Regions from separate parts of the Nitratireductor sp. OM-1 genome, predicted to be linked through region 1. Evidence: riboswitches for the same ligand, from Rfam matches in the RefSeq annotation. Region 1 holds a riboswitch; the other holds the start of a gene.
What was found. Region 1 has a riboswitch for S-adenosylmethionine ahead of metA (homoserine O-succinyltransferase). Riboswitches for the same ligand answer to the same signal wherever they lie in the genome.
Positions count from the first base shown of each region.

Region 2: another riboswitch for S-adenosylmethionine. It lies ahead of DEJ54_RS07445 (O-succinylhomoserine sulfhydrylase); the one in region 1 lies ahead of metA (homoserine O-succinyltransferase).

Region 1 is NZ_CP029208.1:513,369-528,466, forward strand. It holds gene DEJ54_RS02330 (TIGR02302 family protein) at 1-1,146, shown strand, start outside; gene DEJ54_RS02335 (cupin domain-containing protein) at 1,238-1,591, shown strand; gene DEJ54_RS02340 (response regulator) at 1,655-2,020, opposite strand; gene hpt (hypoxanthine phosphoribosyltransferase) at 2,093-2,635, opposite strand; gene DEJ54_RS02350 (hypothetical protein) at 2,705-3,352, opposite strand; gene ftsE (cell division ATP-binding protein FtsE) at 3,523-4,182, shown strand; gene DEJ54_RS02360 (ABC transporter permease) at 4,175-5,164, shown strand; gene DEJ54_RS02365 (YdcF family protein) at 5,246-5,962, shown strand; gene DEJ54_RS02370 (1-acyl-sn-glycerol-3-phosphate acyltransferase) at 6,164-6,955, shown strand; gene DEJ54_RS02375 (gamma-glutamylcyclotransferase) at 6,984-7,520, opposite strand; gene DEJ54_RS02380 (DUF2125 domain-containing protein) at 7,596-8,591, shown strand; gene DEJ54_RS02385 (prephenate/arogenate dehydrogenase family protein) at 8,595-9,530, opposite strand; gene hisC (histidinol-phosphate transaminase) at 9,534-10,634, opposite strand; SAM riboswitch at 10,752-10,829, shown strand; gene metA (homoserine O-succinyltransferase) at 10,906-11,841, shown strand; gene DEJ54_RS02400 (nitronate monooxygenase family protein) at 11,847-12,914, opposite strand; gene DEJ54_RS02405 (class I SAM-dependent methyltransferase) at 12,920-13,693, opposite strand; gene gloB (hydroxyacylglutathione hydrolase) at 13,798-14,565, shown strand; gene DEJ54_RS02415 (DMT family transporter) at 14,601-15,098, opposite strand, start outside.
Region 2 is NZ_CP029208.1:1,559,900-1,574,997, forward strand. It holds gene argF (ornithine carbamoyltransferase) at 1-75, shown strand, start outside; gene DEJ54_RS07430 (Hsp33 family molecular chaperone) at 57-1,058, shown strand; gene apaG (Co2+/Mg2+ efflux protein ApaG) at 1,051-1,443, opposite strand; gene DEJ54_RS07440 (CDP-alcohol phosphatidyltransferase family protein) at 1,675-2,280, shown strand; gene DEJ54_RS07445 (O-succinylhomoserine sulfhydrylase) at 2,307-3,497, opposite strand; SAM riboswitch at 3,548-3,625, opposite strand; gene DEJ54_RS07450 (2'-deoxycytidine 5'-triphosphate deaminase) at 3,710-4,801, shown strand; gene DEJ54_RS07455 (ion transporter) at 4,811-5,608, opposite strand; gene DEJ54_RS07460 (PhoX family phosphatase) at 5,857-7,737, opposite strand; gene DEJ54_RS07465 (RimK family protein) at 7,904-9,355, opposite strand; gene DEJ54_RS07470 (N-acetyltransferase) at 9,352-9,828, opposite strand; gene DEJ54_RS07475 (glycosyltransferase family 25 protein) at 10,148-10,903, opposite strand; gene DEJ54_RS07480 (glycosyltransferase family 25 protein) at 10,923-11,717, opposite strand; gene DEJ54_RS07490 (efflux RND transporter periplasmic adaptor subunit) at 12,624-13,778, shown strand; gene DEJ54_RS07495 (efflux RND transporter permease subunit) at 13,782-15,098, shown strand, end outside.

The DNA of each region.
Region 1 (15,098 bases):
GCGCAGTCGGACGACCAATTGCGCAGCGTGGTCGATTATCTCTGGGAGATCGCACTCATCATCGAGGATGGCGACCTCACCGCTGCCGAGAAGCGTCTGCGGCAGGCCCAGGAAGCCCTGAGGCAGGCGCTTGAAGACGGCGCGAGCGACGAGGAAATCGCCCAGCTGATGGACGAATTGCGCAGCGCCATGCAGGAGTTCATGCGCGAACTCGCCGAGCGCGCGCAGCAGAACCCCGATCTGGCCCAGCAGATGCCGGAGAACAGCCAGATGCTCAACCAGAGCGATCTGGAGCGCATGCTCGACCAGATCGAGGAACTGGCCAAATCCGGCGCGCGCGATCAGGCGCAGGAACTTCTCTCCCAGCTTGAGAACATGATGAACAACCTGCAGGCCGGCCGCTCCCAGCAGGGGCAGCAGGGTGGCCAGCAGTCGGAAATGCGCCAGCAGATGGACGAGCTCGGCAATCTGATGCGCAAGCAGCAGGAGCTGATGAACGAGACCTTCCGCATGGACCAGATGGAACGCGGGCAGCGCGGGCAGTCCGGTCAGGAAGGCCAGCAGGGCGAGCGCGGTCAACAGGGGCAGGAAGGGCAGAATCAGCCCGGTCAGGGTCAGCAACCCGGACAGGGTCAGGGCATGACACCGGAAGAATTCGCTGACGCCATGCGCGGCCTGCAACAGGGTCAGGGCATGCTGCGGCAGGATCTGGAGAGCCTGATGGAGGGCCTTGAGGGGCTGGGCATCAAGCCCGGCGAAGGTTTCGGCGAAGCCGGCGAGGCCATGGGCGAAGCCGAAGGCGCGCTTGGCGAGGGCGAAGGCGAGCAGGCCGTGGGCGAACAGGGCCGTGCGCTCGAAGCCCTGCGGCGCGGCGCGCAGGACATGATGAACCAGATGCAGCAGGCCATGCAGGGTGAGCAGGGCGGCGGCGAACAGGGCTATCGGCAGGGCAATAATGGCCGCGATCCGCTTGGGCGTCCGCAGGCGACCACGGGGCCGGATTTCGGCGATTCGGTCGACGTTCCCGACGAGATCGACACTCAGCGCGCGCGCCGCATTCTGGACGCCATCCGCAAGCGCCTCGGCGATGCGCTGAGCCCTGCCCTCGAAAAGGAATATCTCGAACGGCTCCTCAACATGCAGTAACTGGCTGCCGGGGCCTTCGCCCACAGAACAACCCGGACCCGTCACGTTTCGGCATTTTGCGTATTTTCATTTCATGAAGCGGAGGGGTGCGATGAGTGATGCGATAAATCTGGCGGAAAAACTGTCTGCCTTTGACGAGAAATGGTCACCGCGAACCGTGGCCACCTTCAACGGCCATGACGTGATGGTCGTAAAGGTCGAGGGCGAATTCAAATGGCATTCTCACCCCGACACCGACGATTTCTTTCTCGTGCTAAAGGGGGAAATCGACATTCAGCTGCGCGACCGCACCGTCACGCTGAAACCGGGTGAGATGTTCGTGGTGCCGAAAGATGTCGAGCATTGCCCGGTGGCCCGCAAGGAAGCGCATCTCCTCTTGATCGAGCCAATGGGCACACCGAACACCGGCGACGCAGCCACGGCTGCGAAACGCACGGTCATCTGATCGCCCGCCCCCGCCCCCATCCGGAGGCATGGCGGGCAATCTGAACCATTGCAGAAGCGCCGGTCAGGCGGCGAGAACCTCGCCAACCCGCTGGCGCAGTTCGCTCAGCGTGAAGGGCTTGTTCACGACGCCCTTGACGGTGCCTTCAAGCTCCACGGCGCGTTCGCGCTGATCCGCATAGCCGGTCATCAGGAGAAGACGCAGGCCCGGAAAGGCGTTTGCCACGGCCCGCGCCATCTCGATGCCGTCCATGGCCGGCATACGAATGTCCGACAGGACCAGATCGTAATCGCCGGCCGTTTCATTGATTCGCTCAAGCCCTTCCAGCCCGTCACCCGCGGTTTCCACGGTGTGACCGGCAGCGCTCAGCGCGCGGGCGGTAAAATTACGTACGGAGTCGTCGTCTTCGACAATAAGAAGCTTAGCCATGACCTGTTTTCACCCGATCCGATTACCCTTCGGTAAATACGCCAGCCCCCACTTTTCTAAAAATCACTCCGTTCAGGCATCGCCCTTGACGATGCCGACGAAAGGCAACTCGCGAAACGCGTGCGCCACGTCCATTCCATAGCCCACGACAAAATAGTCGGGGCATTCAAAACCGACAAAATCGGCGTCGATTTCCGTCTGCCGCCGCGAATGCTTGTCGAGCAGCACCGCAACGGACACCGATTTTGCGCCGCGCGACATCATCAGTTCGCTCGTGTGCTTCAGTGTCTTGCCGGATTCCAGAATGTCATCGACCAGAAGGATGTCGCGCCCTTTCACATCGTTGTCGATGTCGCGCAACACCTTGATCTTGCCGCTCTCCGTGCCCGCCCCGTAGCTGGAGATCATGATGAACTCCACTTCCGGCGAGATGCCCACATCGTGCATCGCGCGGATCAGATCGGCTGCGAAAATAAACGATCCCTTGAGAACGGAGATCACCAGAAGGTCGTCATACTCGCGCGAAGCGATGTCCTTGGCGAGTTCCAGATTGCGCCTTGCGATGGTCGAGGCCGAGAACAAAACCTCGATTTCCTTGCCGCGTACAACAGGCATGGGGCGGCGAACTCCTGTAAGGGCGGCCCCGAAACGATCTGGTCCGGAACCGGGTATTCAGCAGATGATCTACGACGAACGAAACGTCACAGAAACGGACTTTACACCTTCACTAGGCGCGACCAGCCGACTGGAGAAGGGAAAGCGCGCGCCCGGTCCGAGGTGTTGTTCGTTTGTCCCCAAAAAATAACGCGTTGTCGAGCCGTTTTCGGAGGTAACGTTGATGGAGATTGATGGAATGGCGACAATCTTGCTGCCGCCGTTAAAGGCTGCGCCATCAACGATGAGAAGCGCCTGCGATCCCTGCCGCTCGACGCGGGATGTCACCTCCACCAGACGCAGGGCCTGCGACGGCGTCTCCCGCTGACCGAAATCCATCGCCTGCACCAGGCTGTGCCCGCCAGACACCCAGAACGCGCCGGCGATGAACAGCGCGCCCACCGCCCAGAACAGCGGGCCTGCCGGCCCGCGCTTCACGCGCCGGTGTGCTGCGCCCGGTTTCAGCATCTCGAGGCCCGAGACGGTTTCACCCGACGGCAGCGCCGCGCGCGGCTTGCGCGCTTCGGTGTTCTCGCCGGGCGCAAGCGTTTCGAAGCCCACATCGACCACATCGCGCCCGGCATCGCGCCCGGCATCGCTTTGACGATGCGATCCGCGCGAGCGGTCGGGCATCATGATTTCGCCCGAAAGAGGGCGTGCGCTGTCGGAGTGCCTCATAGCCGGCAGACTATCCTTTCGTGATCCGCCTTTCCGGGCTAAATGGAAATGGTTAATGCTTCGACCTCCCGCATATCAAGCAGGAGTTAACTTGCTATTAACCATGCGCATTGATGGTCTGACAGAATGCGTCCCGGCAACACCCGCCACCCAACGAACGCAGGTTCCTCGTGATTCGATTTGAAAATGTCGGCCATAGATACGGGATGGGTCCGGAGATCCTCCGCGATGTCTCGTTTCATTTGCCGGAGCGATCCTTCCAGTTTCTGAGCGGCCCTTCCGGCGCCGGCAAGACAACGCTCCTGCGCCTGCTTTTCATGTCGCTGAAGCCGACGCGCGGCCTGATCACGATTTTCGGCAAGGACCGCTCCAAGATCACCCGCACGGAGCTGCCGCTCCTGCGCCGCAATATCGGCGTGGTCTTTCAGGATTTCCGCCTGCTGGATCATCTCACCACCTATGAGAATGTGGCATTGCCGCTGCGCGTTCGCGGGCGGGATGAATCCACCTATCGCAGCGATGTGATCGAACTGCTGAAATGGGTGGGTTTAGGTGAGCGCATGCATGTGCTGCCGCCCATCCTGTCCGGCGGTGAAAAGCAGCGCGCCGCCATCGCCCGCGCCCTCATCGAGCAACCCCGCATCCTGCTTGCCGACGAACCGACCGGCAATGTGGACCCGCAACTCGCCCGCCGCCTGCTGCGGCTGCTTTTGGAGCTCAACCGGCTCGGCACCGCCGTCGTCATCGCCACCCACGACCTCGGCCTGATGGATCAGGTGGATGCGCGCCGCATGGTGCTTTCGGGCGGAAGGCTGGAAATCTATGACTGAGACGACCCGCCTCCTGAAGAATGTCGGCGCACGCCTGAGTTCGGGCGCGCGCGGCGCGGTGTCGCGCAAGCAGACACCCATCGTGCCGTCGGACAACATTGCCGGCCGCGCCATGGTGCTTGTCATCGCGATCATGACCTTTCTTTCGTGCCTCACCCTGGGCGCGGTGACGCTGGTGCGCGACACCGCCTCCACCTGGCAGACGCAGATCTCCCGCGAAGCGACCATCCAGATCAAACCCGATGAGGGGCTGGACATGGACGCCGCCCTCGCCCAGGCCCGCGACATCGCCGCCGGCTACAATGGCGTTCTCAACGCAAACATCGTCGACGCCGAGGCCACCGCACGCCTGCTCGAACCGTGGCTCGGAACCGGTCTCGACATTGAGAGCCTGCCCGTCCCCCGGCTCGTGATCGTCACCATCGACCCGACAGCGCGGCCCGATTTCGCGGCCATGCGCGCCGAACTTGCGCAAAACGTCGCCAATGCCACACTGGACGATCACCGCACCTGGGTCGACCGGCTCGTCGCCATGGCGCGCACCACCGTCACCATCGGCATGTCGGCGCTGGCGCTGATGCTCTCGGCCACGGCGCTCACCGTCATCTTCGCCACGCGTGGCGCGATGGCCGGCAATGGACACATCATCGAGGTGCTGCATTTCGTGGGAGCGGAAGCACCCTTCATCGCCTCGCAGTTTCGCCGGCACTTCCTGTTTGCCGGCATGAAGGGGGCTGCCGCCGGCGGCCTTGCCGCCATCCTCGTTTTCATCGGCTTCTACTGGTGGTCATCGCGCAACATGGCCACGCCCGAGGCAGATCAGGCCACGGCCCTGTTCGGCAACTTCGCCATCGGTCCATCCGGCTATATCGGCGTCGGCGCAATCGTGATCGTGATTGCCGTCCTGACGGCGGCAACCACCCATGTGACGGTGCTCTCCTATCTGAAGAACGTCGACACCGCCCATCCCGACACGATGTAGCCGCGATGATGTCCCAATTGACCTGTTCACCGGATGCGTGTCGACTATCCATCGCCGCAATTTGCAGTTAACGATCACCGCATGACACAGGAGCCCCAGCATGGCCTGAAAGGCCAGGGTCACGTACCACGCCGCAGCCGGCGATCCGGCGCGCGTCGCGTGTTCAGGGTGCTTTTGCTGGTGTGCACCATCGGTGTGTTCGTTTTCATCGCAGGCTTCGGTTTATTTGCCGACCATATCGGCCATCTCTCCGTCCCCCGCGACATTGACGATGCAGACGGCATCGTCGTCCTCACCGGCGGCCAGTCGCGCATCGACGCCGCTGTCGAACTCCTGAAAAACGGCAAGGGAAAACGCCTTCTCATCAGCGGCGTCAACCCGATCGCCCGGGCAGACGATCTGCGGATCGCCACCGGCAGCGAGACAGAACTCTTCGAATGCTGCGTCGACATCGACCATGCCGCGCTCGACACGATCGGCAATGCCGAGGAAAGCGCCAAATGGGTGCAGGCCAACGCCTATGACAGCATCATCCTGGTGACCAACAACTACCACATGCCGCGCAGCCTTCTGGAAATGCGCCGCCTTTTGCCCGATGCGCAGGTGCATCCCTATCCTGTGGTCAACACGCCGCTCGACAATGGCGCATGGCTGGCAAAGCCGAACGCGCTGCGCGTGCTCGCCACGGAATACACGAAATATGTCGGTGCACTGGTGCGCGAGGTCGTCCCCCTTCCCCGCATGACATTCCTGAAAAAGACGGCAGAAACCGCAAAGGCCGATCTGCAGGGAAATTGAAATCCGGCCGCATTCCCCGCACCACACTCTGGCCACAGGCGCTTTGCCTCGCTCCCCGGTTGCTGTAAGAGCCTCACAAGAACCTAGAGCGTTTCCGCTTTTCGCTGAATCGTGAAAACGCTCTAATTCATTGTTTTCGTGCAATTCCGGACGGAAAACCGGTTCCCACTTTTCCTGGAATTGCTCAAACGGGCCATATTCATGCTCCTCATCCGATCAGCCGCCTTCAATGCCGTCTTCTACCTGAACCTCATCGTGCAGATGCTGTTCTGGACGCCCATCTTCTTCCTGCTGCGACGCAAGAAGGCGTGGTTCGTGCCGAAGTTCTGGGCTTCCTCAAGCCTGTGGCTGCAACAGGCAATGACCGGCGGGCGCTCGGAGATTTCGGGGCTGGAGAACCTCCCGGACGGTCCCTGCATCATCGCGCCCAAGCATCAGTCTTTCTGGGACACGATTGCCTTTCTGCCGCACATCCCCGATGCGCTCTACATCCTGAAGCGCGAACTGATGTGGATCCCCTTCTTCGGCTGGTACGTGGCCAAGATGCGCATGATCCCGATCAATCGCGGCAGCCGCACCAAGGCCCTCAAGCAGGCGGTAAAACAGGCCCATGAGCTGATGAAGGAAAATCGCCAGCTCATCATCTATCCCGAAGGCACGCGCCGTCCGCCGGGCGCGGAACCGGCCTATAAATACGGCATTGTCGAGCTCTACGCACAGCTTGGCGTCCCGGTGGTGCCGGTTGCGCATGCGGCCGGCCTGTTCTGGCCCCGGCGCAAGTTCCTGCGCCATCCGGGCGTCATTCGCGCGCGCTTCCTGCCGCCCATCGAACCCGGCCTGTCGCGCGAGGAGTTCCAGAGGCGCCTTGTCGGCGAAACGGAAGCGGCCTGCGATGAAATGCTGGTGGAAGCCGCCACATCGGCCAATCCGCCGCCGCTGCCGGAGACAGCCCGCAAACGCCTTCAGGAGCTGGGCGTCACCGCCGCCTCCTGAAGCCAGACCTGCCCCCAGGGTCAGGCCCCTAGATAGCGCCCTTGCCCGCATTGCCGATGCGGGCAGCCACCGCTTCAAGCCAGTGATCGCGAATGCCCAGCGCCTGCAGGTGCTCGACCGTGTTGCGCACATAGTCGACATTGGGCCCGGATTGCCCGACGGACGCGCTCACCTGCTGCGCCGCGTGGTCGATGTCCATGCTGCCGGCATATTGCCCGTGGGCGCGGTCGACCACATAGGTCAAAGCCTCAACCGCCAAGCCATCGTCAAGCCGAACGCCCACCCGGCGCTCCAGATAGACATTGGTGACCAGCTCGCGCTCGCGCAGATAGTCCACCACTTCGCGCTGCAATTCTCCCGGCACGCGAAAAGCGAGCCCAAGGCATGAACCGCCACGGTCCAGCCCGAGCACCAGCCCCGGCCGGTCCGGCGTGCCGCGATGCACATGCGAATGGATGCACAGCGCCCGGCGATAGCCGTGCAGTCTGGCCTTGCGGGTCTCGGTGTGGGCGAAACCCGGCCGCCACATCAGCGATCCGTAGCCAAAGACCCAAAAATCGTCCATATCGCCTGCCCAATGCTTGAAAGGGTGTTGCTGTGTCGTCATCACTGGTGGCGAACGGGTTAACCGGAGGACTTCATGCCGTCAAGAAAACGCACCAAACGCAATACCAGCCGCCGCTTCCTGCTGTTCGCGCTGTTCATTGTGCTGGCCATTCTCGTTTACACCGGCGGCTGGTTCTATGCTGCCGACACGCTGGAGCGCCGCACCATCACGGCCATCGAGGACATCAATCTCGGCCAGCAGAACGTCAATTGCGAGGAACCGACGGCCCGGGGTTATCCCTTCCGCATCGGCCTGTTCTGCCGCAGCGTTTCCTTCGAAAACGCCGAGACCGGCGTCTCCGTGAATGCCGGCGCGTTCCGTTCCGCAGCGCAGGTCTATCAGCCCATGCGCACCGTGGGTGAACTGGATTCGCCCGCGAAAATTACCGCCCCCCATTTCCCGCCGGTTGAAGCGAATTGGGACAATATGCGCCTCAGCGCGCGTCTCACCACCCGCCTGCCGGAGCGCGTTTCGAGCGAGGCCACCAATGTGGTCCTGACGCTGGACGACGACACACGTCAGCCCATCGCGCGCGCAGACAGCATTCAGACCCACACGCGCCAGAACGGCGCGAATGTGGATTTCGCCTTCATCGCGCAGAAGCTCTCGCTCGACCCGGCTCTCACCAGCGGCGCGACCATTCCGGCGCTTGATGGTGAAGTGCTTTTGTCGCTGGATGATGGCGTGGCGCTGTTGGCCAATGCACGAAACGGGCTGCGTGGACGCTCCGGCAATGTGCAGAACCTGCGCCTCAGCGTGGCCGGCACCGAGGCCGGGCTCAGCCTTCAGGGGCCGATACGGATTGCGGAGAACGGCCTGATTGACGCCGAGCTGCGCGTCACGGTCAACGAGCCGCAGACCATTGCGCGTCTTGCCGGCGATCTTTTCCCCGCACAGCGCGATCAGATCGCAGGCATCACGTCGGGGCTTGCCAATCTCGGCAAGGCGCCGACCCTGCCGGTCAATATCCGCCAGGGCCGTGTCTTTGTCGGTTTCATTCCGCTCGGGCGCGTGCCGCCCGTCAGATAAGCCTTACGGCTTTTCGGGATGGGCCAGCGCGTGACGTCCGAAGTCCGGAACGTCGATGTCCTGGCCCGCCTCAATGATGGAGCGGCGGATGGCGCGGGTGCGCGTGAACATCTCGAACAGCTTGTCGCCATCGCCCCAGCGGATCGCCCGCTGAAGTGCGGAAAGGTCTTCGGAAAACCGCGCCAGCATCTCCAGAATGGCATCACTGTTGTGCAGGCACACATCACGCCACATGGTCGGGTCTGACGCTGCCAGACGCGTGAAATCGCGGAAACCTGAGGCCGAGTATTTGATGACCTCGGATTTCGTCACCGCTTCCAGATCGTCCGCCGTACCGACAATGTTGTAAGCGATGATGTGCGGCAGGTGTGAAACGATGGCCAGCACCATGTCGTGGTGTTCCGGGTCCATGCTGTCGACCATCGCGCCACAGCCTTCCCAGAAGGCTGACAGACGCGCCAGCGCATCCGCATCCGTGTCCGGCAGCGGCGTCAGAATGCACCAGCGCCCCTCAAACAGATCGGCAAAACCGGCGGCAGGACCGGAATCCTCTGTACCCGCGATGGGATGGCCGGGAATGAAATGCACAGTGTCCGGCAGATGCGGCTGCATCTGCGCGACAACAGATGCCTTGGTGGAGCCAACGTCGGTCACGATCGCGCCCGGTTTCAGCGCCGGCGCAATCGCCTGCGCCACCGCACCCGAAGCGCCAACGGGCACCGAAATGATCACCAGATCGGCATCGCGCACCGCCTCGGCGGCGTCCTGCTCGTAGACATCGCCCAGTTCCAGCTCGCGGGCCTTTTCCAGCGTCTGTTCACTGCGCGTCGAGATGGCGACGGTCGACGCCAGACCGGCATGCCTGATGGCGCGTGCAAGCGACGAGCCAATCAGGCCGATGCCGATCAGCGCGACCTTGTTAAAAAGAGGGTCAGGCACGATTCAGCCTTCCATGAATTCCTTGAGAGCGGCGACGACGCCGCGGTTGGCCTCTTCCGGGCCGACGGTCAGGCGCAGGGCGTTGGGGAAACCATAAGGCACCACACGCCGCAGCACATAGCCGCGCGAACCAAGGAAGGCATCGGCCTCCGCAGCCGTCTTGCCGCCATTCTCCGGGAAGTGGATCAGCAGGAAGTTGCAGACACTGGGCGTCACACGCAGACCAAGCTTGCCAAGCTCTTCAACCAGCCAGGCGCTCCAGGTCTCGTTGTGCTCAAGCGCGCGCTGCAGATGCGCCTTGTCGCGGATCGCCGCAGCACCGGCCTCAATGGCCAGCGCGTTGACGTTGAAGGGGCCGCGCACGCGGTTCACCGCGTCCACCACGTGAGCCGGCGCATACATCCAGCCGATGCGCAGCGCCGCCATGCCGTGGATCTTCGAGAAGGTGCGCGTCATGACGACATTCTCGCTCGACGACACCAGCTCGATACCGGCTTCATAGTCGTTGCGGCGCACATATTCCGCATAGGCGGCGTCCAGCACCAGAAGCACATCCTTCGGCAGGCCGGCCTGCAGGCGGCGCACCTCTTCAACCGGAATGTAGGTGCCGGTCGGATTGTTCGGGTTGGCCAGGAAAACGATGCGCGTCTTCGGCGTCACCGCCGCAAGGATCGCATCCACGTCGGTGCGCTCATTGTCTTCCTTCACCACCACCGGCTTGCCGCCGGCGGCCAGGATCTGGATGCGGTAAACGAGGAAGCCATGCTCGGTGAAGATGCCTTCATCGCCGGGCTTGATGTAGGTCTGGGCCAGCAGGCCGAGCAGTTCGTCAGAACCATTGGAGCAGAGAATGTTGGCCGGGTTCAGGCCATATGTCTCGGCAATCGCCTCGCGCAGCGCCGTCGCCGAACCGTCCGGATAGAGCTCCAGATGTCCCATGGTTTTGGAGATCGCCTCAACGGCCGCTGGCGAAGGGCCAAGCGGGGACTCGTTGGAGGAGAGCTTCCACACCTTCATGGCGCCGGGCGCGCTTTCGCGACCGGGTACATAAGCGGCGATATCCATGACACCGGGCTTCGGTTCGGGACGGTCGGACGTGCTCATTGAATGGTCCTGCTCTAGGGAAACGGTTGATGGGAACGCCTGTCTCAGGCGAAAATCCGTCAGATGCTTTAGACCATGACGGCGATTGACGCAAAGAAAACGCCACCTTAAATAATGATCTCCATTCGTGGTGATTTGGCCGGTCGGCTTGCAGCCACGTAAAACAACTCGCTAAAAGGCCGTGCGATGCAAGAATATTGCTGAGACCGGCCGCGATTTCGCTGCCGGTCTTTTTGTTTGGAGCCCGGTCCTTTTTGTTTGGAGCAAAACAATGCCGATCAAGATCCCCGACCAGCTTCCCGCCCGCGACGTGCTCGTGCGTGAAGGTGTGTCCGTGATGGACGAGGAAACAGCGCTGCGGCAGGACGTCCGCCCGCTGCAGATCGGACTGCTCAACCTCATGCCGAACAAGATCCGCACCGAAACGCAGTTCGCCCGCCTCATCGGCGCTTCGCCGCTTCAGGTGGAGCTGACGCTTGTGCGCATCGGCAACCACCGCGCCAAGAACACGTCGGAAGACCACCTCATCTCCTTCTACCAGACCTGGGAAGAGGTGCGTGACCGCAAGTTCGACGGCTTCATCATCACGGGTGCGCCCATCGAGCTTCTGTCGTTCGAAGACGTCACCTACTGGAAGGAACTGGAGAAGATTTTCGACTGGACGCTGACCAACGTCCACTCCTCCTTCTTCATCTGCTGGGGCGCAATGGCCGCCGCATGGCACTTTCACCGCATTCCCAAATACACGCTGGAGAAGAAGGCGTTCGGCGTCTTCCGCCATCGCAACAACGCACCCGCCTCGCCCTTCCTCGCCGGTTTCTCCGACGATTTCGCCATTCCGGTGTCCCGCTGGACCGAAGTGCGCTCCGCCGACATTAAGCCGGAAACGGGCCTGCAGGTGCTGATGGAATCGGATGTCACGGGGCCATGCCTGCTGACGGAGGAGACGGGCAACCGGCTCTACATGTTCAACCACATCGAATATGATTCCACTTCGCTGAAGGAGGAATATGATCGCGACGTGGCTTCGGGAACCGAGGTCGCCGTGCCGCACGGCTATTACCCCGATGATGATCCGAGCCGCCCGCCCCTGAACCGCTGGCGCTCGCACGCGCATCTTCTGTTCGGCAACTGGATCAACCAGGTCTACCAGTCGACGCCCTACGATCTGGCGGAGATCGGCGCAGGGCATCAGGCTACGAAATGAAATTGCTAGCCGCGTAGAAGCGCGGCAGCGTCGCGGGCGAGCTTCACCGTGCGTTCGCCCGCCGGCATGGGCGCGGCCAAAGCCGCCGCCTGCCCTGCCCATAAGGGCGAAAAATCGCTCACCCCGGCCTTTTCCGCCGCAGCGCGCAGCGGGCCAATGGCAGCCGTCGCCAGCGGAAACTCCGGCGCATCATCGCTCATCGGTCCCACTTCGCTGACGAAGCGGTTCAAAAGCCCGCGGGCTGGCCTGCCGGTGAAAACATTGGTCAGGACCGTGCGGTCGTCCCGCGCCAGCGCCAGCGCATCGCGATGGCCCGCGCCGGTCAGCGCCTCGGGCGATTGCAGATAGGCCGTCCCCACCTGAACGGCGGAAGCGCCAAGCATGAAACAGGCCGCCACGGCGCGCCCGTCGCAGATGCCACCGGCTGCAATGACCGGAACGGAAACCGCGTCCACCACCTGCGGCACCAGCGCCAGCGTGCCGGGCTGCGTCGCAATCTCCGGCTCCAGAAAGACGCCGCGATGACCGCCGGCTTCCGCGCCCTGCGCGATGATGGCGTCGCAGCCGTTTTCTTCCAGATAGCGCGCCTCGGCCACGGTGGTCGCCGAAGCGATGATCTTCGCCCCCGCTTCGCGCACGCGCGCCATCAGCGCCTCATCCGGCAGGCCGAAGTGAAAGCTCACCACTTCCGGGCGCGTCTCCTCGACGATGACGCAGCTTTCCTCGTTGAAAGGATTGCGCCCGCCACCGGGCGGGGCCGCATCGGGGTCAATGCCGAATTCGGAATAAAAAGGCCGCAGGCGCTCGCGCCATGCCGCCTCGCGCGCGGGATCGGGTTCAGGCGGCACATGGCAGAAGAAGTTCAGATTGACCGGCCCGTCCGTCCCCTTTCGGATCGCCTCCATCTCGGCGCGTATCTTCTCCGGCGTCAGCATGGCGCAGGGCAGCGAGCCCAAACCGCCGGCGCTGCTCACGGCAATCGCAAGTGCCGATCCGGCAGATCCCGCCATGGGCGCCAGAAGGATCGGCAGTTCGATGCCGAAGAGTTCCGTAACGGATGTGCTCATTGCCATGATGGTTATCCCTTTCCCCCGTTTCGGCTCCCAGTGCGACGAAGGCCGCCAACCCGTGTTGCGCCCTGCGGCGAAAGCACCGGCACGAAAACGCGCCGCGATGCCCGCGCCGCCACCGGCAATCCCTGATAAAGGCGCTTCTCCGCCTCGACCACCAGAACGCCCGAGAAAATCGGCCAGAAACGCCGCCCGGCCTGCTCCAGTAGCTGATGCAGCCGCAGCACGAAGCGCCGCTCCGATGGCGGGAAGTGCAGCGCGTCCCCCCAGGCCGTGGCCGTGAAATTCGCCTCGCGCAGCGCCTCGGCAAGCTGGGCGCGCGAATAGGGCCGCCCGGTGCCGAACGGCGTGTGCTCGAAACGCGCCCACATGCCACGCCGATTCGGCACGGCAATGATCAACCGTCCGCCCGGGGCCAGCACACGCCAGATTTCCAGAAGAGCCTGCTGCGGGTTCTCCACATGCTCCAGCGCATGCACCATCAGCACGCGATCAACCGAGGCATCGGGCAGCGGCAGTTCCTCCTCGAACACCAGAGCGGTGGCGGAGGGTTTGCCCGAGGGCCACGGCACCGCGCCCTGCATGGCCGGCATGAAGGCGAAGGTGCGCTCCGCATCCGCGCCGAAACGGTCGAGCCAGGGCAGCGTGTAGCCAAGCCCGACAAACCGCTCGCTGGTGCTTTTCGACCAGATGGCGGAAAGCGCCATGGCGATGGAGCGCTCGGCCAGATGACCGAGCAGGGAGGAATAGAAGGCGCGAAGCGCGACAATGTCCGAAATCATGGCAGGGACGGTACCCCCCTTCCACGACACCGGCAAGAATTGTCGCACCCGGCGTGACAAGCCGCCGCCCCCGCCCTATCGTCCAGCCGACAACGGAGAGATTCATGGCCCTGGAAATCGAACAATTCATCTGTCGCAGCGACAATTTCGGCATTCTGGCCCATGACAGCGAAACCGGCGAAACGGCGCTGATCGATGCGCCGGAAGAGCGCGCCATCCTGTCAGCCGTGGAACGCACCGGCTGGCGTCCGACGATGATCCTGACAACCCACCATCACCCCGACCATGTGGAAGCCAATCTCGCGCTCAAGGAGCGTTTCGGCCTGACCATCATCGGCCCGGCGGCAGAAGCCGGGCGCATTCCCGGCATCGACAGCACGGTGAAGGAAGGCGACACGGTACGCGTCGGCAAGCAGGCGGTTCGGGTGATCGAAACGCCAGGGCACACGGCGGGGCACGTAAGCTATTACTTCGCCGATTCCGGCGTCGTGTTCACCGCCGACACGCTGTTTGCGCTTGGCTGCGGGCGGCTGTTCGAGTGCAAGCCGCCGGTCATGCTCGCCTCACTCCAGAAGCTTGCCGCCCTGCCGCTTGAGACAACCGTCTATTGCGGCCACGAATATACGGAAACCAATGCGCGCTTCGCCCTGACGGTGGACCCCACCAACCCGGTGCTCAAGGAGCGTGCAAAGGAGATTGCGCGTCTGCGCAGCGAGGGCAGGCCCACCCTGCCGACCACCATCGGCGCGGAGATGGCCACCAATCCATTCCTGCGCGCGCATGATCCGGTGATCCGCCGCAATCTCGGCATGGAAGACGCGAGCGAAGAGGAAGTCTTCGCCGAAATCAGGAAACGCAAGGACATTTCCTGACCTCACACCGCTGGTCCTGACCTCACGCCACGGGATCAGGCCGGCTCACCGGCCTTCTTCCGCGATGGTCTCAGGATCATGTTCTTTGCCGCGAGCACCGCGCCGAAGGTGATCAGCAGACAGGCGGCGATGATGCTGGTGGAGGGTTCCGCCGCGCCGGCTCCAATCAGGATCAGCGTCGAAAGAAGCGGCGCGGCATAGCTCGCCGCGCCCAGAACCTGAATGTTGCCGCGCTTGACCCCGTAATCCCAGGCGTAGAACGCAGCACCCACCGGCATCAGCCCGAGACCGAGCACGTTCAGCCATTCGCTCGTGGAGCCCGGCCAGACGGTTTCTTCGAGCAACACATGGCAGAGTGCGGAAAGGATCGCCGTCGCCGCACAGAACCAGGTCACGACACTCGTCGGCACGGCCTGAAACCGGCGCGACAGGAGCGAATAACCGGACCAGAAAAACGCGCAGGCCCCCGCCGCCGCATAGCCCAGCGCATAGCGGCTCTCGAAGGTGAAGCCGCCGCCCTTGGTGATGATGAG
Region 2 (15,098 bases), 1.0 Mb from region 1:
TCAGTGGTGTTTGACGAGGCTGAAAACCGTCTTCACGCACAGAAAGCAGTCCTTGCATGGTGTTTAACCCGGTGACGAGCGAAGCGAGAAAATTGGGCGAGTTCGGCTTCGCCGGCGACGATCATGTCGTGCCCTTCGATGTGGAGCCTCTGGATGTGCGCGGCCGCGCGGTCCAGCTCGGGCCGATGCTCGACCAGATTCTCGCCCGTCACACCTATCCCGAACCGGTGGCGCGGCTGCTTGCCGAAGTGATCGTGCTCACGGTGCTTCTGGGCAGCTCTCTCAAATTCGAGGGCAAGTTCATCGTGCAGACCCGTTCCGACGGGCCGGTGGACATGCTGGTTGCCGATTTCGCAACGCCGAGCTCGGTGCGCGCCTATGCGCGGTTCGATGAGGACCGTCTGGCGGAAGCCGTGGAAGCGGGCAAGGATTCGCCTGAAGATCTGCTCGGTGCCGGCGTTCTGGCTCTGACGGTGGATCAGGGTTCGGACATGCAGCGCTATCAGGGCATCGTCCAGCTCGACGGCACCAATCTCGAAGACGTGGCGAAGACCTATTTCCGCCAGTCCGAACAGATCCCGACCGAGGTGCGGCTTGGCGTGGCCAAGATGGTTCTGCCGGGCGCCGATGGCGGCCAGGAACACTGGCGCGCGGGTGGCGTTCTCCTGCAGTTCCTGCCGGCTTCGCATGAGCGCATGCGTGGCGCGGATCTGCACGGCGGTGACGGCGACGAGAACCATGACGGCTCGACGCATCCCGAAGACGATGCCTGGCAGGAAGCGCGCATGCTGCTTTCCACGGCCGAGATGACCGAGCTGGTCGATCCCACCGTGGGGTCGGAGCGGCTTCTCTATCGCCTGTTCCACGAGCATGGCGTGCGTGTCTATGAAGGCACGAACGTGCTGGACGACTGCTCCTGCTCGCGCGACAAGATCAAGGCGGTTCTGGACGGTTTTACGCCGGAAGAGCTGGCTGAGAGCACGGATGAAGGCTCCATCCGTGTGACCTGCGAGTTCTGCTCGACGGAATACGTGTTCGACCCCGCCGACTTCAGTTGATCCGGGCGGCCGCGCCCGGCAGGTCGAGCGAAAAGGCCGGGATGTCCACATCGAAGAATGCACCATGCGGACCGCGCATGGTGTAGCGTCCGACCATGATGCCCGAGGGTGCCGTAAGCGGGCACCCGGAGGTGTAGGTGTAGCTGTCGCCGGGTTGCAGCACCGGCTGTTCGCCGACCACGCCCTCGCCACGCACTTCCTGCACCCGTCCCGTTTCATCGGTGATGTGCCAGTAGCGCGAAACCACCTGAACGGTTTCGGGCGAATGGTTGGTGATGGTGATCCGATAGGCCCAGACGAAATGACGGCTTTCCGGGTCCGACTGGGACGACAGATAGCTGGGCTCGGCGCACACTTCGATGGATTGGGTGACGGTTCGATACATTGGGGCAAGCTCTTGCTGGACGCGCCACGCGAGCATCGCGTTGCGCGTCTTCATGAAAGACCGCGACTATAGCAGAAATTACGGCAGAGCTCATGGCGTCTTCGCTCAGGAAGGCCCCGTAATGCTCCCCCATGACGCTCCCCATAACGTTCCCATGACGCCATTGTGAGCGGCATGAGAGCAGGAAAGACGCTAATCATGGGCCGTTCAGCAGGGAAACAGTGGTGAAACATGCTTGACGGTTGGGCGCACCGAAAGATCGATCCCGGATTGTCGGCCATGGCGACGCAGCTCGCGGCGGCGGGAGTGCGCGCGAACGCCATCACTTATGCAGGTCTGGTTCTGGGGCTGGCCGCAGCGGCGGCCATCGCATTCGGTGCGTACTGGGCCGGACTGGCGCTTATTCTCGCCAGCCGTCTGTGCGACGGGCTGGATGGCGCTGTGGCGCGCATCAACGGCAAGACAGATTTCGGCGGCTATCTCGACATTGTGCTCGATTTCGCCTTCTACGGCGCGGTGCCGCTTGGCTTCATGATTGCCGATCCGGAGGCCAACGCCATTGCCGGCGGGGTGCTGCTTCTGGCGTTCTACGTCAACGGGGCGAGCTTTCTCGCCTATGCGGTGATGGCCGAAAAACACCGTCTCAAGAGCAGGGCGCGGGGCGAGAAATCGCTGTTCTTCACCACAGGGCTGGCCGAGGCCAGCGAGACGCTGGCCGTGTTCGTGGCCATGTGCCTTTTCCCGCAATGGTTCGCGATCTTTGCCTACGCCTTTGCTCTCATCACGCTCTACACGACCGTGTCGCGCATCGTGCTGGCGGCAGGCCGGTTCGGCTGAACCGGCCCGGAGCGCGGGGCTGAGGTTTAGACCGCGTCCAGCGCGCGCTCGACATCGGCGATAAGGTCGTCGCCGTCTTCAAGGCCCACCGAAATGCGCAGCGTGCCGTCGCCAATGCCAAGCTCGGCGCGCGCCTCGTCCGACAGGTTCTTGTGGGTCGTCGTGGCGGGATGCGTGATGAGGCTCTTGGCGTCGCCCAGATTGTTGGAAATCTGGAAGATTTTCAGCGCATTCTCAAACGCAAAGGCTTCCTTCTTGCCGCCCTTCAGTTCGACGCAGAGAAGCGTCGAGCCACCCTTCATCTGTTTGGCGATGATGTCGGCCTGCGGGTGGTCCTTGCGGCCGGGATAGATGACGCGCGCGATCTTCGGATGCCCGGCGAGCAGATCCGCGATGCGGCCGGCGCTTTCGGTCTGCTGGCGCACGCGCAGCGGCAGTGTCTCCAGCCCCTTGAGCAGCGTCCATGCGTTGAACGGCGAGAGGCTCGGCCCGGTGTGACGGAAGAAATCCTGCAGGTGCTCGTCCACCCACTCCCGGTCCGAAAGCACGACGCCGCCAAGGCAGCGGCCCTGACCGTCAATATGCTTGGTGGCGGAGTAGACGACCACGTGTGCGCCAAGCTCCAGCGGCTTTTGCAGGAGCGGCGTGGCGAACACGTTGTCGACCACCAGTCGCCCGCCGATTTCGTTGGCAAGTGCGGCGACACCGGCGATGTCGGCCACTTCCAGCGTCGGGTTGGTCGGGCTTTCGAGGAAGAACAGCCTGGTGTTGGGCCGCACGGCGGCTTTCCAGTTCTCAAGCTTTGCGCCATCGATCAGCGTGGTTTCGATGCCGTAGCGCGGCATCAGCGTCTCGACCACCCAGCGACAGGAGCCGAACAGCGCGCGGCCGGCGACCACGTGATCGCCCGCCTTGAGCGAACAGAGAAGGGCGGCGGTGACGGCAGCCATGCCGGATGACATGGCGCGGGCTTCTTCTGCACCCTCCAGCGCACACATGCGGCGCTCGAACATGTCCACGGTGGGGTTTGCATAGCGCGAGTAAACGAAACCGGGCTCTTCGCCCTTGAAACGCGCCTCGGCGGCTTCCGCGCTGTCATAAACGAAGCCCTGAGTCAGATAGAGCGCTTCTGAGGTCTCGCCGAAATGCGAGCGGGTGACCCCGCCATGCACGAGGGTTGTCTGTGGTTTCCAGTTGTCTTCGAAATGATCGGTCATCGCTTCTTTACCCAACAAAAAAACCGGCCGCGAAAAGTCGCATGCCGGTTCGTCCATCGAGCGCGGCCTTTTAGCGACTTCTTTAACGTGGCTGCAAGCCGACCGGCCAAATCACCACGGGATAAAGGTCCATTAGACCCTCAAGCGCCTTGCGTCAACGACGAGCGGCGCTAAACCTCGTTCAATTAAACCCTGTGCAAGGAGAAGGGGCGTTGGCAAAAGCGGGAATTCTGCCGGACAAGGACATCGCGGCACTGTTCGACAACGGGGCGCTGGCCTCGGCCCGCCCACTGGACCCTGACCAGATTCAGCCGGCCAGTCTCGACCTCAGGCTTGGCGCTGTGGCGTATCGCGTGCGCGCCAGCTTCCTGCCCGGTCCCAACCATCGCGTTTCGGAAAAGCTCGACCGGCTCAAGCTGCACGAGATCCAGCTGGGCGAGGGTGCGGTTCTGGAAACCGGCTGTGTTTACATCGTGCCGCTTCTGGAAGGGCTCGATCTGCCGGATGGCATCTCGGCCTCCGCCAATCCGAAAAGCTCGACCGGCCGGCTCGACATCTTCACGCGCGTGATGACCGACAATGGCCAGGAGTTCGACAAGATCCCCGCTGGCTATTCCGGCCCGCTCTACATGGAAGTGAGCCCGCGCACCTTCCCCATCGTCGTGCGCACCGGCTCGCGCCTGTCGCAGATCCGTTTCCGCACCGGCAAGGCGCTGCTCGATGAAAGCGCGCTTTCGGACCTGCATGCGCGTGAAACGCTTGTGGCGGCGGAAGAGCCGAACATCACCAAGGGCGGCATTGCGCTTTCGGTGGATCTGAGTGGCGACGCCAACGGGCTGATCGGCTACCGCGCGAAGCATCACACGGCACTGATCGACGTGGACAAGCGCGACCAGCACGAGGTTGCCGATTTCTGGGAGCCGCTCACCGGCGATGGCGCTGGCGGCCTGATCCTTGATCCGGACGAGTTCTATATTCTTGTGTCGCAGGAGGCGGTGCATGTGCCGCCTTTCCATGCCGCCGAGATGACGCCTTTCGATCCGCTGGTGGGCGAATTCCGCGTGCACTATGCCGGCTTCTTCGATCCCGGTTTCGGCCATTCATCGGCAGGCGGCACTGGCAGCCGCGCGGTTCTGGAAGTGCGCAGCCACGAAGTCCCGTTCATTCTCGAACATGGACAGATCGTCGGCCGGCTTGTCTATGAGCGGATGCTGTCGCGGCCGAGCGCGCTCTATGGCGCGGACCTGAAGTCCAATTATCAGGGCCAGTCGCTCAAGCTCTCCAAGCATTTCCGGATGCGCTGATCGTTCCGATCAGCGCTCCGCCTTCTGCTTTTCGGCATTCATCGCCTGCACCTCTTTGCGCAGGGCGCGGATTTCATCGAGGATGACTTCCTGCTCGGCCTGTAGCGCCGTGCGCTCTGCCGATGCTTCCTCATCATGCTCGGCCTGCATGGCCGAGACGATGATACCGATGAAGAGGTTGAGCACCGTGAAGGTGGTGGAGACGATGAAGGGGATGAAGAACATCCAGGCAAGCGGATAGACTTCCATCACCGGCCGCACGATGCCCATCGACCAGCTTTCCAGCGTCATGATCTGGAACAGCGAATAGGCCGAATGACCGATCGTGCCGAACCAGTCTGGGAAGGATGCGCCGAAAAGCTTCGTCGCCATCACGGCGAACACGTAATAAACGAGGCCCAGAAGCAGCATGATGGAGCCCATGCCGGGCAGCGCCGCGACAAGGCCGCCAACGACCCTGCGCAGCGACGGCACCATGCTGACCAGCCGCAACACACGCAGAATGCGCAGGGCGCGCAGCACCGAGAGGCCGGCCGTTGCCGGCACCAGCGCGATGCCCACGATCAAGAGATCGAAGATGCGCCAGGGATCGCGGAAGAAATTCTTCTGGTAGACCGCGAAGCGCGCCATGAGTTCCAGCACGAAGACGCCGAGGATTGCCCGGTCGATCGTCAGCAGCAGCGGGCCAACGGCGGCCATGGCGCGCTCTGAGGTTTCGAGCCCGAGCGTGACGGCGTTGATGACGATGAGGACGGTGATGACCGCCTCGAAACGGCGGGATTCAATCAGGCTCTTGAGCGCTTGCACGGTGTGGTGATCCGGTTGGTGAATTGCATTATGCGGGGCGGCTGACAGGTGGGGTGGAAATGTGTCTGCGTCAAGCCGTCATAAACGGCTCGTTTTGAAACGAAAAGGGCTGGCTGTTGCGCCCGGTGCGGCTCGACCGTGCGATGAGTGGGGTTAAGCGGGATGGTGCGCCATCTGCGAATTCGCCCCCCATGCAAAAGGGGACGCCCCGCAGGACGTCCCCTCTGTGATCTGCAGGCAGTGGGCAATCAGCCGATGGCCTGGCCATCTTCGCGCCAGACCGCGATGACCGCCGAGCGCGGCTTGCCGTTTCCGTCCGGCCAGTTGCCGCCCGGATGCTGGATGCCGACAAAGGCGACCTTGCCGTCCGGCGACCAGCTGAGGCCGGTCACTTCCGCGCCATTCGGCGCGGTCAGGAAGCGGGCGATCTCGCCGGTTTCGGGATTGCCGACCAGCATCTGGTTGTTGCCCTGGCCAGCGAACTCGCCTTCATTGCTGTCGTCGCCGTCGGTCTGGATCCACAGCATGCCATCGGAGGAGAAGGCCATGCCGTCGGGCGAGTTGAACATGTTGCCTTCGTTGACGTTTTCCGAGCCGGCATAGACGTTGTCGTAGACGGTCGGGTTGCCGGCCATGACGTAGAGATCCCAGGTGAAGCCGTCTGCGCCATGGTCTTCGCCAGCCGGGCGCCAGCGCACGATCTGACCGTAATTGTTTGTCTCACGCGGGTTGGGGCCGCCGACGGGCTGTTCATCACCGCCGGCATTGGCCTTCACGCCACGGTTCTTGTTGTTGGTGAGGGCGCAATACACCTCCACGCGCAGCGGGTTTGCGGCAACCCATTCGGGGCGGTCCATGGTGGTCGCGCCGACCTTGGAGCCAGCCATGCGCGAGAACACCAGAATGTCCGCCAGTTCCATGCCCGTGCTTTCCGGGGTCAGCGGCAGCCACTCGCCGGTCATGTCGTCATTGAACTTTGCGACATAAAGCGTGCCGTTCGACAGCAGGCCGTCGGTCGGCTGGCCTTCGGCCCAGCTCTTGTCGGAGACATATTTGTAGATGAACTCGCCGCGCTCGTCGTCGCCCATATAGACCACGATGCGTCCGTCGGCGGCCTGCACCATCTCGGCGTTCTCGTGCTTGAAGCGGCCGAGCGCCGTATGCTTGACCGGGGTGGAGGACGGGTCTAACGGGTTGATTTCCGTGACCCAGCCATGGCGGTTCGGCTCGTTGGGCTCTTTTGCGAGGTCGAAGCGCTCTTCGAACTTTTCGTAGGCGTAACGGCCTTCGCCGCCGATGCCGTAGCGCTTTTCGCCTTCGGTGGCTTCACGCTCGGCGGTCGTACCGAAATAACCGTTGAAGTTTTCTTCGCAGGTCAGATAGGTGCCCCAGAGCGTCTTGCCGGAGCCGCAATTGTTCATCGTGCCCTTGGGCGAAACGCCTTCAGGATCTGCGTTGGTCTTGACCAGATCGGAGCCGGCGGCGGGGCCGTCCATGGTCATCTGCGTTTCATGGGTGATGCGACGGTTGTAGGGGCTGTCGAGCACGACTTCATAGCCGTCGCCGCTGTCGGCGATCTCGAGCACGGTGACACCCTGCATGTTCTTGAGAAGACGCACTTCATCGGCGTTCTGCGGCATGCCTTCGGAGGCGGCCGGCAGGTTGATCTTCGGATTCACATATTCCGAATTGATCGCAAGGATCGTCTTGTCGCCGTCGACGAAAGTTTCCATGCCGTCGGTGTTCTCACCGAACACCTTGTCGGACATGTCGACGGACACGCCCGTTTCCGGCGAATAGGCGCCCTCGGCTTCCTTGAAAAGTGGGTCGCCCCAGCGCACCAGCGTCTTCCAGGCGTAGCCTTTCGGGACGTGAATGTCGTGGTCGGTGGCGATGCCAATCGGCTCGAACGCGAAGGCCGAGACTTGCGCCTTTGCGGAGGTGGTGGAGGAGAGAACTCCGCTGCCCATCACGGCTGCGGCAGAGCCGAAGGCAAGCACGCCGCCCAGAAAGCCACGGCGCGAAATGGCGCGCTCGACAACCGCATCGAAGCCATTGGCATCGGGGCGGGGATCGCGCATTTCATCGAATTCATCCCAGGAGAGACTGACGATATCCTGCTTTTTCATGACGGCATTCCTCTGGCTTTGTGCTGGACCGAGCCGACCTGTCTCGGCAAATGCCCAGACTCCTAGCGGAGGCGTGCGACGGTGATTTGACAGCCGGTGGAAAGTCGCGGGCCTGAGGGCCTCAACCCCGGCCAGTCGGGCAGGTGACTGGCCGCAGAGATGTTTTTCAGCGCTCCAGACGGTCGATGAACCACTGTGTCAGACGGGTCCAGACTTCGTCTTTCTCTCCGGCATCCTCGCAGCCGTGATCCAGATTGGGATTGTCGTTGACCTCGATGACGTGAATGCCCTCCGGTGTCGCCTTGATGTCGACGCCGTAGAGGCCGCTTCCGATACAGCGGGCGGCGCGCACTGCGGTATCGAGAACGTTAGCCGGCGTTTCGGTCAGTCGGAACGAGCGGAAGCCCCCTTCGTCGGGACGCCCCTGCCGCTCGTGATTGACGATCTGCCAGTGCTTCTTCGCCATGAGATACTGCACGGAGAAGAGGGGCTCGCCATCGAGGACACCGATGCGCCAGTCAAACGCGGTCGGCAGGAATTTCTGCGCGATGAGAAGATCGGAATCTTCCAGCCATTTCATCGCCAGTGTTTTCAATTCGGCCATGTTCGAGGCCTTCTTCACGCCGCGCGAAAACGAGCTGTCCGGCGTTTTGAGCACCAGCGGAAAACCCAGCAGGTCAGCCGCGCGTTCAAGATCGGCGGGGCCGGCAATCATCACGGTCGGCGGAACCGCCACGCGGTGCGTTGCCATCAGCTCGTTCAGGTAGACCTTGTTGGTGCAGCGGATCATCGAGAGAGGATCGTCGATGACCGGCATCCCTTCCTGCTGCGCGCGGCGTGCAAACCGATATGTGTGGTTGGAGATGGACGTTGTCTCGCGGATAAAAAGTGCATCGAAATTTGCCAGCCGCGGCAGATCCTTCCGGGTGATCGGCTCCACCTCCACCCCCATCCGGGCAGCAATGCGCGACCAGTGCTTCAACGAGGCCACGCTCGATGGCGGCAGTTCCTCGCGCGGGTCGATCAGCGTTGCGAAACTGTAGCGTGCCGGAACGCGGGTGCGGCTGTCGCGCCACTGCCGGCTGGTATAGCTGTGCAGGGAGGCGGTGAAGCGTTCTTTCTCCGCCGCGCTCATGCGCGATAGCGGGCGAAAGCCGATGCGCGTGATCGTCGCCCATTCTCCGTTCTTGATGGCGACTTCGAGCGCGGGAGCGCGAAACCAGTCGAACAGGAGTTTTGCAAACCGCTCCCAGCCCCTGTCGGGACCAATGCCAAAGAACACGCTGACGCTTGCAGGGAAGGCGCCGCCTGTCTCCGCCCGGCAGCGATTGAGCGCCTGCTCCAGTTCGGGAAGTGCGTTTTCATAGAGTTTGCGCGCCGACAGGTCGATCATGGTTTCGACCGAGGGAATGACGCGATGGCCGCGAGAGCTCGCCAGAAGCGATGCATAATATCCGCGGCTCTGATAGGCGTAGCTGGACGACAGGTTGATGATTTTCGGCCGCTGGCCCCGAAACAGGGCTGGATGCGCCAGGTAATCGCGATTGGTGATGATCTTGTAGGGGGTGGCGGTCTCGTCGAGGTCGCCTTTCTTGCCTGTCAGGATGACCCAACTCATCTGGGGCCGCTCTCCGTGTTGAAAGCGCGCAACGCCTTTTCGTAGCGAAGCGCGCTCATGCCGTCTTGATAGTAATTCTCGTATCGGCCGAATGGGTGATAGCCGGCGCGCTGATAGAGCCGGATCGCCCCTTCATTGTCTTCCCGCACTTCCAGCCGCACCGCGCGCAGGCCCCTGTCCAGCACCCGGCGTTCGAGTTCCAGAAGCAGAGCCGCCGCCACGCCCCTGCCGCTTTCGGCAGGATCAACCGCGATGGAATAAAGCCGCGCAATGGTGCTGGTGCGCCGGGTCAACGCCAGCGCATAGCCAATGATGCGCCCGTCTTCCTCGGTCGCACAGATGATGGCGCTCTTCGCCTCCATCAGGCGTCTCAAGGAGCGGCGCGACAGCCTGTCGCCGGGGAACGCTGCATTCTCAATCGCAAGCAGCGCTTCGAGGTCGCGTGCATGTGGCGTTCGAATATCAAAAGGCATGCCACCGTCGCCCTGACGCGAAAAATGTGCCTGTGCGGTCAAGACCGTCCGCAGGGTCCGGCAAGGCGTATTTGATGCGAAGACATTCCCCGGAATGGAAATGCAAAGTGAGAACCTCGAAATGACCGCGCTGGCGGCCTGAGCCCGGATCAGTGAACAGGCCGCATCTTATGCCTTCTCACTTCTCCGCGCCATCGTTTCTCATCGATGCGAGACCGATTGTGCGAACCTGGGTGGTGCGGTTGTTGTTGGTCAGGTTGAAAAGCGAGATGCCGCTCCGGCGAGGCGGGGGACGTTGCATCAATGCCTGGGAGTGGCCTCAGCCGAAGCTGCTATTGTACGCCTTCGAGCGCGCCAGCTTGTAAGCCTGGATCACGTTGCCCCACAGCGAGCGTGCAATGTTTCTTCGGCGTTTGGTGGACTTGCGATCCATTTCGAGCAGAGAGCCACCGAGGTTGTGGCTGACCTCTTCCACCAGATTGGGAGAGACTGACCATATGGACAGGCCCAGTTCCCAGGGCCAGGAGAGGTCTTCATCGACGGCACGGAAGAAGCGCTTTCTGGATGAGAGCTTTTGTGCCGCCTTTCGGTCGATCAGATATGCGACGGCTCCAGAGGCTGCGTATTTATATCTGACGATGCCGGTCGAACCGATGGCCCTGCGCTCAAGCACCCGTTTGGGTTTGAAGTCGAAGAACTTCAGGATGTCCCAGTTTTGGGGCTGCGTCAGGCCGTCCTGGATGGCCCTCGAAAACTTCTCCTCATCGATGACACGAAAATCATCTTCGAAGACCAGTGCGTATGCGTGGTCTGAAGACAGGAATTCGCGCCAGATTTTCCGATGGCCACAGTAGACCGCGATTTCACCGTTGGTCAGGCTGCGCTTGCTCAACAGGCGGTTCAGAAACCCATTGTACGCCGAAAGGATTGATGGGTCGTTCTTTTTGAAGCCCTGGATAAAAGATGCGCGTAGCCCCAGTGCAGACAGTTGCTGGATCGCGTGATTGCGGCGCTCACCTCCCTTTTGCTCAATCGTGAGCACGTAAGAAGGGATATTTATCTCGGATAATGCCACGCCGCTGCCCCGAAGAAGACTACTTTTTGAATGCGATCGGTTTTACCGAATTACCCTTCATGTATTGAAGTATTTTTTTTGTCAAATTCAGAAATTGGTAAAATGGCCTCGTTAATTCCCTTTTAAGCTTAGATTTACCCTTGGGCTTTGGGTTTTTTCGAAGCGGGATTCTTTCATCCTCAAGGGTGCTTGCAAGGATTGTTCCAGGATTGTGTCCATTCAGGACGTAGTCTTGAATGCAAATCGCCGGGGAAATCTGGTATATGCGGCGTTCCCGAGAATTCTCAAATAGAAGCACGTCCGACTGGCCAGAGAGTTTTTCAGGAAGGCGGGCCAGCTCCTGGGCGAAATTGCGGGAAATAATGTAGGCACCCGAGCCCAACTGATCCGAATACAGTCGAACGATCCTGCGCCCTTTAAAAACGCTGCCGCTTCTGGTGCTGATGACCCGAGTTCCTACCGTCTCCAGTTTGACCGCATCGAATTCATCAGGAAGCCAGGATGTGTCCTTCAGATATGTGGCTGCGTCATCGGAGAAAAAGAGATCGTCTTCAAAGATGATGCTGGCGCTGTCGGGGCTTGCAGCCGCTCTCCTCCAGCATTCCTTATGGCTCAGCGCCACGCCAATTTCCTGCGGCGTCCAGGGCATTCCATCCGATTTCGGCCCAGATAGGCGATCGATCTCTTCCGCTTTAAGCTTGTTGCCATCGACAGCCTCAACGCGCTCGAAGCCGACGCCCATATCGGAAAGTATGGAAGAAATTCTCTCGAGCCTTTCGGGGGAGCGATCAAGATTAATCACATAAATGGACATTTCTGGTTACCTCGGAAGTGTCGTGATGAGCTTGTCAGAAATTTTCTCAATAAGTCGATTGTCTGGTGAAACCGATTTTTCTTCGTATTGCTTCAGGAAGATAGCGCTCTGTACGCTGTTTCCCGTTCGATTGATACTTTCAAAGTGATCTCTGAGCTTCCACTGTCCGCCGACCAGTGGTTTTCCAATCTGCATCCAGTGGTTCTGATCTGGCGAGGTCGAACACTCTTGAGCCGGGTGGAGTGCCATATCGGCGACCGCAGGGGCGCTCTGTTGGGCGATGTGGGGAATGATGCCCCCGCGATGTTCTTGTGCGGACGATCAATAATTCTCGGCAGCAGAAGGACCGAGTCGCCGACAGCGACATTATCCGAGGGGCCGAGGGGCTGGCGCGTCAGCGGGCCTCTGACTGCTGAGACCTTGAGGTGGTGGTAGCCGGGTTTCACTGTGCCAAATGAGCCGCTTCCCCAAACAAGTGTTCGATGGAAGGGGCTTCGAAGAATTCTTTCTTTTGTGAATTTTACTGCCAGATCCAATATGCTTCCGGTCCTGACCCTAGCCTTCTGCGTCAAGGGGCGCGGGTCCGCGATCCGTGGAGGGGCTGTCACTTTCTTCTCTTGTGTCTGCCGGCCCGGACGTGGGCTTCATGTAACGGCCCGGGCCGGATGGATACCGTGCGGTGCATCCCCGTGCATGAGATGAACCGCATGTATGCATGCATGATGAGTTGGCTTTCACGCTTGCCGATGAGCGCGCGGTGATCGTCGCCAGCGATCAAAAAAGCAAAATTGTGCATCCTCTGGACTCTGAGGTTGCGCCGTATATTGTTTAATTAGCCGTTTATATTAGCGAAACCGTGTTGCGCCTTGGGGGTGGCACCGGTTCAGGCCGGAGGGAGGGGGTTAGATGTCCAGAAACCGCAGCAGTCGCGTGTCCGGTCTGAGGTTTGACAGAGGGCGCAACGCAACGGGGGCATTGCTCCTTTCCGCGCTGTTCCTGATGGGCGGTTCTGCAAACTCGGTCGCTCAGGACATGCCGCCGCCGGCGGTGGTCGTGGAACCCGTTGCATTGGTGGATGTCGGGGAGACCGCTGTCTTCAACGGTCGCCTTGAAGCGGAGAAGCGTGTGGCCATCAGGCCGCGTGTCGCAGGAACCCTGGAGAGCATCGATTTTCAGCCGGGTGATCGGGTGAACAAGGGCGATATCCTTTTCCAGATTGATGATGACCTTTATGCCGCCGCCGTTAAAGAAGCGGAAGGCGCCGTGCGGTCTGCAGAGGCGCTGCAAAAGTCTGCCGAGCTTGAAAGGGAGCGGCAGGCGGAACTGGTCAAGCGGCAGGCCACGTCGCAGGCCATGCTGGACAACGCCATTGCAAATCTCGGCAATGCCGATGGCGCGCTCATTCGCGCGCGTGCGGCTCTGGAGCGGGCGGAGCTCAATCTCTCTTACACCAGTGTGGAAGCGCCTTTTGCGGGGCGTCTTAGCGCTGCGACAGTTGATGAAGGTGCGCTCATCGGTCCTGAGGGCGGCCCCCTTGTCGCGCTCACGCAGCTCGATCCGATCCACGTGATCTTTCCTGTGCCAACTGCGGTCTATCGTGACTATTCCGAGCGCGTTCAGGCAGGGGAGGCCAGCACCAAAGCGTCTGTAAACCTGGTGCTCGCAAACGGGTCGGAGTATTCGCTGCCGGGAGATCTCGACTTCATTGAAAGCACGGTCAGTCCCGGCACGGACTCGATCAATCTCCGCGCGCGCTTCGACAATGCCGATGGCGTTTTGCTGGATCAGGAACTGGTTCGTGTCGTGCTCGCGTCAAGCGAGCCGGAACCCCAGCTCACTGTGGATCAGCGCTCCGTGCTTCACGATCTCAGCGGCACCTATGTGATGGTCGTGAATGGCGAGAATGTCGTCGAGCAGCGCAGGGTCGAGATCGATCGAACCGTTGGCGGGCGTTCCGTTATCAGAACGGGGGTCACCGAGGGTGAGAATGTGATCACGGACGGTCTGAACAAGGTTCGGCCAGGAATTGTGGTGGATGCAGCTTTAGCTTCGGGGAGCTGATCCATGATTGCCAATGTATTCATCTCCCGGCCGCGCCTCGCTGCGGTCATTTCGATCGTTCTTTTCCTGAGCGGTCTGCTCGCTCTGGCGCGCATGCCTGTCGAGCAGTTTCCCGATATCGTTCCGCCGCAGGTTTCCGTGATCGCCAGCTATCCGGGGGCGGGCGCGGAAGTGACCGAGCAAACGGTTGCGCAGATCATCGAGGACAAGGTCACCGGTGTCGACGACATGATCTACATGCAGTCGACGTCTGGCGCAGACGGGACGTACATCCTGTCCGTGAGCTTCGAGGTCGGCACGGATCCGGACATCGCCACCGTCAATGTGCAGAACCGCGTGGCACTGGCCGAGCCGCTTCTGCCGGCGGAAGTCAATCAGATCGGCGTGCGCGTTGCCGCCAAGTCAACGTCCCTGCTGATGGGCATAACGCTTTATGCAAGCGACGATCAGGTCACCGGCGAAACGCTGACCAACTATGCCCGCATCAATCTGATCGATCGTCTGAAGCGCGTTCCGGGCATCGGCGATGCTTCTCTATTCGCGCTTAACCAGTTCTCCATGCGGGTCAATCTCGATGTCGACAGGCTGGCCGCGCTGGGGCTTGTGCCGGCGGATATCATAGCTGCCCTTCGCACCCAGAATGTTCAGGCTGCTGCCGGCAGGGTCGGCGGGCAGCCGATGACGGACGATCCCAGTCTGCAGCTGAATGTCACCACGACCGGCAGATTGAGCGATGCGGAGGAGTTCTCGAGGATCATCATTCGATCCAATCCGGACGGTTCGGTCGTGCGGGTCGGTGATGTCGCCGATGTCCAGCTTGGCGCGCAGAATTCCGATGTTTCGGCCAGCTACAATGGTGTGGCTGCGACGATGATCGGCATTTATCTCGCCCCCGGCGGCAATGCGCTCAACGCCGCAAACAACATCAAGGTGATCCTGGAAGAGGCCGCAGCCGATTTCCCCGATGGCATCAAATACGACATCATTGGCGATAGCTCGGAGTTCGTTCAGGACAGCATCACGGCTGTTGAGCACACGTTGATCGAGGCCTTCATACTCGTCATCATCGTGGTGTTTGTCTTTCTTGGCAGCTTCAGGGCCACCATCATTCCACTGGTGGCGGTTCCCGTCGCTCTTGTCGGCACGTTCTCTGTCATGCTGGCAATGGGTTTCTCCCTGAACACGGTTTCGCTTCTTGCGCTTGTTCTCGCGATTGGCATCGTGGTCGACGACGCCATCGTGGTTGTGGAAGCCGTCGAAGCCAAGATGGAGGAGAACCCGGAAATGTCGCCGGCGGATGCGGCGCGGGCTGCCATGGGG